Regions from separate parts of the Oceanobacillus timonensis genome, predicted to be linked through region 1. Evidence: riboswitches for the same ligand, from Rfam matches in the RefSeq annotation. Region 1 holds a riboswitch; the other holds the start of a gene.
What was found. Region 1 has a riboswitch for S-adenosylmethionine ahead of B7E05_RS10520 (methionine biosynthesis PLP-dependent protein). Riboswitches for the same ligand answer to the same signal wherever they lie in the genome.
Positions count from the first base shown of each region.

Region 2: another riboswitch for S-adenosylmethionine. It lies ahead of B7E05_RS19090 (homocysteine S-methyltransferase family protein); the one in region 1 lies ahead of B7E05_RS10520 (methionine biosynthesis PLP-dependent protein).

Region 1 is NZ_LT800497.1:2,161,531-2,166,721, reverse strand. It holds gene B7E05_RS10535 (VanW family protein) at 1-772, opposite strand, end outside; gene B7E05_RS10530 (NAD(P)/FAD-dependent oxidoreductase) at 1,062-2,270, opposite strand; gene B7E05_RS10525 (hypothetical protein) at 2,572-3,513, opposite strand; SAM riboswitch class I at 3,782-3,886, shown strand; gene B7E05_RS10520 (methionine biosynthesis PLP-dependent protein) at 4,014-5,120, shown strand.
Region 2 is NZ_LT800497.1:3,864,806-3,869,996, reverse strand. It holds gene B7E05_RS19110 (CynX/NimT family MFS transporter) at 1-383, opposite strand, end outside; gene B7E05_RS19105 (zinc ribbon domain-containing protein) at 651-860, opposite strand; gene B7E05_RS19100 (YitT family protein) at 1,148-2,011, shown strand; gene B7E05_RS19095 (hypothetical protein) at 2,241-2,543, opposite strand; SAM riboswitch class I at 2,882-2,982, shown strand; gene B7E05_RS19090 (homocysteine S-methyltransferase family protein) at 3,098-4,150, shown strand; gene B7E05_RS19085 (cyclase family protein) at 4,177-4,926, shown strand; gene B7E05_RS19080 (5-methyltetrahydropteroyltriglutamate--homocysteine S-methyltransferase) at 4,963-5,191, shown strand, end outside.

The sequences.
Region 1 (5,191 bases):
TATATTTATTTCGAAAAGCAAAATCAGGTCCCCACCAGCTTACCGTAGCATCTCTTCCTTTTGGTACATACGGAACCTCTCTGCTGTGTGCATAGCGTTCGGTTACTTCAATCCCTTGAAGGTCCACCGCATTAAACAGGGTCGAGGATACCTGACAAATCCCGCCGCCAATATCTTCACTGAATTCTCCTTTTACAATAACCGGCGCCGGAAGATATCCTCTTTCACGTGTCCGTTCACCCACCACTTCATTAAAAGAAAAATACTCACCCGGGAAGATAATCGTATTGTTAATCGCCTCTGCTGAAAGTTCAATGTTCCGTGTTCTTTCTTTATTACTTGCTCTGAACCTTGTGGTGAAACGATTTAATTCTTTCTCTTTTATTTCTTTTAAAAGGGCTTCGTTCACACGTGCTGGAATCGTCTGCTTCGGTACTTGCTGCCGCTGATCCATGCCCTGGTAGTACGCTTCATTAATCAACGAGTGAAATTGCGTAACATCCAGCACAAAACCTGGTTTTTCTTTTATAATCTTTCCTTCCTTATCCATATAAGCATTTTCCGGCTCTTTATAGACCAGTTTTTGCATATCCCTGGTTAAATTTTGCATTTGACTCCAGTCCAATAACGCTTCGTCCATTTCAAATACATAGGCTTTTAAATCAATCAGCCAGGAGTCTTCCTCTTCATCATACAGTTCTAATACTGCAGCGTGTACGGTTTGAGGTAATAGGAGAAAGAGAAACATACAAGATAATAAAAAATAACGCATGATGCCACACCCCTTTAGCATTAGTATGCTGGGAATGCTTTATTTCTATACAGCAGAGAAAGTCAATTATTCCCTTTTGACAGTACGAAAAAATGCCGGGGAAGCTGCTTCCCCGGCATTTTTTAAAACTTATCTAAAGTCCCTGTTATCTTCTAAATATTCACTTGCTACACGGTAACCGACTAGGGCTGTCAGAGCAAGCAAAACGTAACAAAATATATTTTTCATATCTCTTACCTCCTGTGGAGTAGTTTATCAAATACTATTTCCATGATGATGTCATTCGGATTTAGAATGGACGGAATTTACCTTTTTTAAGTACTGTTTTGGCACCGCCTACTAAGAATAAGGAACGGTCATCAACCACTTTTTTCATTGCTGCCGCTGCTTTACCGCTTAGTTTTTTACCATCAAGTACGTTACCGATACCATCTGATATACCAAGAGAAGCCACTGTCCCTTTATTAGAATAAACAAAGTCAGTAACTACTTCATCACGGATTAATGCAACAATATTATCCGCAGCTTTTGCCCCTTCTTGTACAGCTAATTGGCCGGTTGGAGGGAATGGTTTGCCCGTTTCCGGATCCATTGTCCAAGAGCAATCTCCGAGAACGAAAACACTTTCTTCCCCTTCCGGACGTAAATCTAATCCAACATTTACTTTTCCTTTGAATAATTCAAATCCGGATTCAGCTAAGACAGGAGTGCCCATTACGCCGCCAGTCCATACAATGGTTCCAGCTTTAATCAGCTCATGATCATCGCCGACAACGAAGCCTTCTTCTGTACATTCTTTAATTGCAGTGCCGATACGGAATTCAACACCACGGTTTTCTAAAGATTGTTTCCCGTAAGCAACTAAATCTTCGTCAAACATAGGTAAAATAGATGGCATCGCTTCTACGTTAATAATTTTTGCTTTGCTTCGATCAATATCATATTTTTTACATAGCTCAGGAATCTTGTCCGCAAGCTCACCGACAAATTCAATACCTGTGAAACCGCCACCGCCGACAACAACAGTAAGCTGCTCATCGTGTTTTTCTTCACTTGAAGAATATTGTGCGAATTGGTATTCGATATGTTCAGCGATTAATCGGCTTGAATCAATATCTGTGATAGCATACGCATTTTCTTCCATACCAGGAATGCCAAATGAGTTGGATACAAATCCAAGCGCAAATACTAGGTAGTCATAAGAAACTTCACTATTTTCCAATACCACACGCTTATCTTCCCGCTTTACCTCTGTAACGTTGTCATAGATTAAGCGTACCCGCTTCGGGTTAACAACGTCTGTCAGCATAAAACGCGCCTGGTTCGGAGTAATTGTTCCCGCTGCTACTTCATGTAACCATGTACTTTCATAATGATAATTATGTTTGTTGATTAAAACAATTTCCGCTTCTTCAGCAGAGAGCTGTTGTGTTAAACGTCTTGTTGCCACTAATCCAGCATAGCCGGCACCAAGCACAACTACTTTTGGTTTACTCATAATTCATCTTCCATCCTTTCTATACTTCCATAAATAAAATGTAATGTAATTTCGAACTATCACGATTAATAGTTGCTGCATCTATTATAATATCAAATTTTGCAGTGTTAAGCTAATTTTCATTAACATTTCTTTAGAAAACTTTTAATCCCGATAGACATACTTTTCCCTGTTCCATGTTTTTCAAACGTTCGCACAATACATCTTTTGGTTTATCCATCTCCATTTTATCATAATAAAAACGGCAAATAATGCGATTGAATGCAAATTTACCGTTTTTTCGTCTTTTTATTTTTCATATTTACTCAGTATAAACGGAAGCTGTACTTGGTTTATTCTCCCCAGAATGATGTTCTTCATTTTCGTCTTCCGATTCTTCTTCGTTTGGTTCGCTCTCTGATTCTTCTTCTTCCTCTTCGTTATCTCCATTTTCACTATCGTTTTCCGGTTCTTCATTTTCTTTTGGGTCTGATTCCTCTATATCATCCTCCGAATGGCTTTCATCTTCTTCGTTTTTACCTTTACCATTTTTTTCGTCTTCTGTTTCTTCCTCACCATTCGAATCATTACCTTTGGATTGCTCCGATTTATCAGTTGAATTTTTCTGTTGATTTCCGTTGTCCGAATTATCGGCACCTGCAGAGGAATCATTTCGTTCAGATTTCTTTTGATCTGTTTGCTTGTTTGCAGAGTCCGTTTCTTGTCTAGAATCATTCTGTTTCGTTTCACTTTCTCTTCTCTCTGTATGTTCATCATCTTCACTAGCAGCGTAACTTTCCCTATAAGAAGTCTGACGTTGCTTATTTTCATCGGATTCATCGGTGTCTTTATTCGTTATTTGGTAAGCGGATGTTTCCTCCGAAGCCGAATTATTTCTTTCCTGCGTTTCTGGTTTCTGATTCGTATGTGTTTCTGTTTCCGTTTCGATTACTCTCTCTTGCGGGGAATTGTTCTCAGTCTGTGCTTCTTCTGCTTCATTGCCTTCTTGCTGCGAGCTATTACGATTGTCTAATTGAACCGTTTGATAAATTTGTTCATTATCTCCTAATAACCGGTCATTCCAAGAAGTAGTGAAAAGCTCGACACTTTCTCCATTCTGCCCGTCTCCGCCATCTGTATCTTCTGTATTTACTTCCATGGAATATTCCACAGAATGATTGTCTTTATAAATACCCATACCAATAATGACAATACATCCTGTTAACAAAGAAATGTTAACCAGTAACAATTTTTTTCTGCGCATATATCTTCTTCCTTTTTTTAAAAGATTATTATTCTGTCACGTGCGTTTTACTTTACTATTTCAACCATTACATATACGTATAACTATAAATTCGTCACATCCATTGTAATCTTCATCAAAGCCCATTTCAAATACTTTTCGGATTTTTTATATACAAATCATTGCTCAACATGATGGTAGCCTGCTTTCCGGTTTGATTAAAAAATAATTTAAAGCTTGATTTTTTTGCTTCTCTCTTGTAAAGTAAACGTAATTATAAATATGTTAATTCTTATCCAGAGAGACGGAGGGACTGGCCCGCAGATGTCTCAGCAACCGGCTTATGATAGCAAGGTGCTAATTCCAGAAGGGGGCTTCCCTTTAAAGATAAGAGATGTGGATGATTTTGATATTACACCCTTCTTATCTCTGGATAAGAAGGGTTTTTTATTGATTTAACAGAAAATACATAGGGAATAGCAAATTCTCATGCAAGCTTTTCTTATGGAGGAGGAAAAATAATGAAGAAATTAGAAACTGCATTGGTACAATTAGGAAACAAAACGGACAAACGAACAGGGGCGATAAACCTGCCAATCCATTTGTCAACAGCTTATCAGCATCAAGAGATTGGTCACTCCACCGGTTTTGATTATACCCGCACGAAAAACCCGACCAGATCCGTACTGGAAGATGGATTTGCGAAATTAGAAGAAGGAGACGCCGCTTTCGCCTGCAGTTCCGGGATGGCCGCCATTCAATTAATCCTTTCTTCTTTATTCCAAGTAGGTGACCATCTTATTGCGACAAAAGATATCTATGGAGGAACGTATCGTATTTTTGACCATTATGAAAGAGCATATCATGTTTCTGTAACGTATGATGAATGTCAGGATGTATTGGAAACGGAACGATGTATTAACGAAAATACAAAAGCTATCTTCTTGGAAACACCTACAAACCCGTTACTTCAAGAGGTAGATATTGAAAAATATGCAGAGCTGGCAAAAAAATATAACTTGCTGCTTATTGTGGATAATACGTTCTTAACACCGTACTTACAACAACCTCTTACACTTGGAGCAGATATTGTCGTACACAGCGCAACTAAATATATCGGAGGTCATAACGATGTACTGGCGGGTCTTGTAGTGACAAAAACGCCGGAATTATCCGAGAAAATATTTGAAATGCATAACGCTTCCGGTGCTACGTTATCTCCTTCAGACAGCTGGCTCCTTGTCCGCGGCTTAAAAACACTTGCACTCCGTATGCAGCGTCATGAAGAAAATGCGAAGCAGCTGGCAGCATATTTAGAAGAACACCCGGCAGTCAGCCAAGTTTTTTACCCTAATAGGGGCGGTATGCTTTCCTTTTGCTTAGAAGACGCCAATCTGGTAAAGTCTTTTTTAGCTAATCTGGATATCATTGTATTTGCTGAAAGCTTAGGCGGTGTGGAAAGTTTTATTACGTATCCTACCACGCAGACACATGCGGATATGCCGGAAGAGGAAAGAATCCAGCGAGGAATCGGCGACGATTTGCTCCGTTTCTCTGTAGGTGTGGAAGATGTAGATGATTTAAAAGCAGACATTGAGCAGGCGTTACAAGTTATTAGTAACGTATAATATATCATAACACCAAAAATAAAAAAGAGACAGATTAGCTGTCTCTTTTTTATGTTATATTGTCATTTTAT
Region 2 (5,191 bases), 1.7 Mb from region 1:
ATCAGCCCCGGCATTAGTATATTTCCAACAGCGATAGCCATTCCGGTCAACAAGGTGCCAAAAAGTAAGAGCTCTATTCCGCTATTCGCCCGAATAAATACACCGATAGACAGCACAACCATCGCGATTAATAATGTTATTTCCATCCCGAGTTTGCTGGATATCCTGGGTACAAATGGCGAAAACAAACCGAACGCAAGCAGGGGCATCGTATTTACTAAACCAATCATGCCATTAGAAGCTTCTAATTCTCCGCGGAACAGAGGGATAAGCGGTCCGACAGACGTGATTGGGGAACGTAATGTTGCTGCAATCAGCAAAATAGCCAGGAGTAATAAGAATAGATAGTATCGTTTTGTAAAAGCTTTTTTGGAGAGACGCATATATATATGATTCCTTTGTAATGTATTTTAAAAAATGTATATAGGAAATCATCATATCAAAGGGGATAAGGGAATGTAAAGCTATTTTGAAGATGACAGAAAAAGCATTGTGGTAGTTGTATTGTTATCAAGTCAAGGTGAATAGAAGTACGAACGCATTTCTACAGAAAAAGAAACATGGCGTAAAGAACCATGCTCTTTTTCTGCTTATCAAAATGTTAAAAAAGCAATCTAATTCCGTTAGCTAAACCGACTTGCTGCGAGAAATTATCCTCCGAAAAATAAATCAAAAATGTTACTAGCTGTAGAGCTTTCTGCATTATAAAACTCGGAGTATCCACAATCTTTGCAGAATACGACAGTGAAACGATTATGTTGTACATCAAACATTTTAGATAAGCCGGATCCTGTCATGGAAACATCTTTTGAATCCGCATTTCGGCTTCCACATTTCATACATCCTTCATGATTTTTCATTTCTATCACCTCTTTTAATAGTTACGAATAAATGCATGTATTGGTTTCACCGTTTTTAAACAAATCTTCCACCTTCATAACATTTGAGTTTGAAACAGAGAAGCGTATAATAATTAATATTGAAAAAAATGTATTTATAAGGTTATTTTAAGTGAAATAAGGAAATCTAAGTCTAAGAAGCAATCTAAAACTTCAACGCAAGCAGGAAGGGAAGTAACGGTAAAGCAGACGGACGATTATTTTATTTTACACAATAGCAACAATGCAATAGAAAGAAGGAAAATGTGATGAGTAAAGCGCAATCGAAAATATCGAGAAAGACAATGTTTTTTTTAAGAGGCCTCATTATTGTTATTGGCGGGTTTATTACCGCTTATGGGCTGGAAGCGGTATTGATTCCCAATAGTGTTTCTGACGGTGGGGTTACCGGCCTGAGTATCGTTGGCTCGCAATGGACAGGATTGCCGCTGGGAGTTTTAATTGCTATCTTAAATATTCCATTTATTTACTTAGGATATAAACAAATTGGCAAAGGTTTTGCGTTGTTATCCATCCTCGGAATTGCCTCCCTGGCTATCAGTACAAGTATGATGCATCATATCCCGACGATAGTAGGAATTGAAGGAGATACCTTGCTGGTGACAGTGGTTGGCGGGATTATTATTGGTTTCGGTATGGGGCTTGCACTCCGTAATGGCGGGGCATTGGACGGTATCGATATGTTAGCAGTGCTGTTATCACGTAAGCTCCCCTTTGGAACGAGTGATTTGATTTTATTCCTTAATTTATTTGTGTTTATTGTGGTATCGACAGTATTTGGTTTACGAGGGGCTTTAATGTCAGGAATTGCTTATTTTATTGCTTCGAAAGTCATTCACTTGATTGAAGAAGGTTTGAGCAGTACAAAAGCAGTATATATTATCACCGGCTATGCGGATGAAATGATCAAAGAAATCAGAGACCGTTTAGGACGTAGTTGTACGGTGCAGCATGTAGAAGGCGGATACTCGAAAAAAGAATTCCGACAAGTGAAAAGTATTATAACCCGTTTGGAAGAAAGTCAAATGAAGGAAATTATTCAAGATGTTGATCCGGAGGCATTTATCACGGTTCATGAGGTAACGGAAGTACGATGCGGAAATTTCGATTAAAAGAATGCAAGTAAAAAAGGCAGCCAATGGATGAGCATTGGCTGCCTTGCTGTATATCATGCATTAAGTTCTTGCTCTGAACAATTCCGCGATTGCATGAGAAACCTCGATGCCTTGATAAGTGAATGCGGATAATGCGGTCAGTGCAAAGAATCCAATCACAATAAATCTGAAAATCATCATTTTGTCAACCTCCTCTTTTGAAAGTTTGATTTATTTCAAAAGAGGATTAAACTACGAAATTGGATTGATAGAAAACGGGCGTCATCAGCCGTTTTGTGCGGTTGATACTTACAATCATCGTAAATAAACTAAATGTTCCCAGTAAGAATAAAGCAATGACTAAAGCCGGGTATGTTATAAATGATTTATCTGACTGATCATTTCCGCCCAAGCCTAAGTCTTGAGACATTTGGGTATCAACCAGCATCTCTTGTTCGGTGAGAAGGTAGCTGTGATGTATACCTGAAGATAGTTGTGTGATTGGTAAAATGATAATCATCATAGCAATCATCAAATGTCTATTCAACATCTACGCCCTCCTTCCATTTTCGCTTTCATATAGGATAGCTATCTTTATGTTAGAGAAAAATTTAATTATACCAATATTGAAGAACGATTTCAATATATTAACGTTTATTGATAAGAGCTTAAAGTGTATTATATGCTTATTTTTCAATGCTGTCTATACTTTTTGAACATTTTATGACTTTTTAGCTACAATATCAATGTACCCCATTATAGGGGTTCGTTAAACATATGGCTGGCTGTTATAAACGTTGTATGCTTGAAATATTTTTTAAAAATTCATATTGACAAAGAATTCAAATACATATATAGTTATCTACAACAAATAAATAGCAATACATTTTCTTATCCAGAGAGGTGGAGGGACTGGCCCTTGGAAGCCTCGGCAACAGACTTAGAAAAGAACTGTGCCAATTCCAGTAGCAGAAGCTAGCAGATAAGGAGAGACATTGATATCGTACTCAAACCTCTTCTTTCTGAAAAGAAGAGGTTTTTTCGTGTTTGTATCATCTTATCGGCAGCACATCACAAGTAAAAGTTTATGGGAGGAATGGAGAAATGGCGAAAAGAAGTTTGGAAGAACGTTTAAAACAGGGAACAGTTATTGCAGGGGAAGGATATTTATTTGAACTAGAGCGCAGAGGATACTTACAGGCAGGATCTTTTGTACCGGAAGTAGCATTGGATAATCCGGAAACATTGAAAGCAGTGTACCGTGATTATATGAAAGCAGGATCGGATGTGGTGCTTGCTTTTACATACAACGCACATCGTGAAAAAATGCGCATCATCGGCAAAGAAGATTTATTAGAGCCTTTAAATCGAAATGCTATTAAATTAGCAAAGGAAGTAGCGCAAGAACATCCGACGGAAGAAGCTTTGGTTGCCGGAAACATTTCGAATACCAATATTTTCAATCCGGAAGATCAGGAGTCCAAGAATAAAGTTAGAGCCATGTTTAACGAGATGGCTTCATGGTGTAAAGATGAGGATGTTGACTATATTAACGGGGAAACGTTCTACTATCATGAAGAAGCATTCATTGCGTTAGAAGAAATTAAAAAATATGATCTGCCGGCAGTAATTACCTTGGGATTAATGGGTGAAAATATCTTGCGTGATGGTTACACAGTGGAAGAGTCATGTAAGATTTTAGAAGATAACGGCGCTTTAGTTGTCGGGATGAACTGTTTCCGCGGGCCGGATACGATGCAGCCGTATTTAGAGAAGATTCGTGACAATGTAAATGGATATGTAGGAGCATTGCCGATTCCGTACCGGACAACGGAAGAGAATCCGACATTCTTTAACTTGCCAGATGGAGGGTGCAGCTGTCATTTGCCGACAGAAACCACTTTCCCGACTTCGCTGGATCCGCTTTATCATAACCGTTATGAACTGGCGGAATGGGCGAAAAAAGCACATAGCATCGGTATCAATTACATTGGATTGTGCTGTGGAGCTTCACCGGCAATGCTTCGTGCGGTAGCAGAGGCTGTTGGAATGGAGACAATTAATTCCATTTATTCTCCGGATATGCATAAACATTTCTTATTTGGTGAAGACGATACATTGCAGGATCATATTACAGATTATAAGACAAAAGCTTAAGGTAATAGAGGAGGGGGCAATTTATCATGACAGTTACAAAAGAAAATGAGGTCTTACAAGCGCTTGATATATTGAAAACAAAAACGTGGGTAGACTTAACGCATACATTTGGGCCGAGCTCTCCGCATTTTGCAGCATTTAAGGATGCCGAGTTTGAAACATTATACACGCATGATGACGGTTTTTTTGCACAGCAATTCAGCGTTTCCGGACAATATGGCACGCATATTGATGCGCCCATCCATTTCGTTCGTGATCAGCGCTATTTAGAAGAATTAGACTTAAAAGAAGTTGTCCTCCCGCTTGTTGTGATTGATAAATCGGAAGCTGTCGGGGAGAATCATGATTATATTTTAACGGTGGAAGATATTTTAGCTTTTGAAGAAATACATGGAAAAATTGAAGCGGGCACATTTGTAGCATTGCGGACGGATTGGAGCAAACGCTGGCCGGATAGAGAAACATTTGAGAATAAGGATGCAAATGGAGACAGTCATTTACCCGGATGGGGATTGGATGCGCTGCAATTCTTGTTTGAAGAAAGACAGATTAAAGCAGTAGGACATGAAACGTTTGATACCGATGCAGCTGTCGATGCCAGAAAAAATGGGTCTTTAATCGGCGAGTATTATGTGCTGGAACAAGATACATTTCAAGTGGAACTTTTAACAAATTTGGATCAATTACCAGCGAAGGGTGCGGTCATCTTTAACATTAGTCCGAAACCTGAAAAAGCAAGTGGTTTTCCAGTTCGTTCATTTGCCATTTTGCCATAAGTATTCATAATTACTAAAAAGAGGAGAAGGAATAAAATGACAAAAACAGCAGTAAAAGCACCATTTCGTGCCGATCATGTTGGGAGTTTATTACGACCGGAACGTATTCACCAGGCTCGAAAGAATTTTCAAGAAGAGGCTATTTCTAAAGAAGAACTTCATCAAATTGAAACGGAAGAAATTAAGCGTGCTGTAGATAAGCAAATCGAAGTTGGTTTAAGTGCGGTGACAGATGGAGAATTCAGACGCCGTTTCTGGCATACCG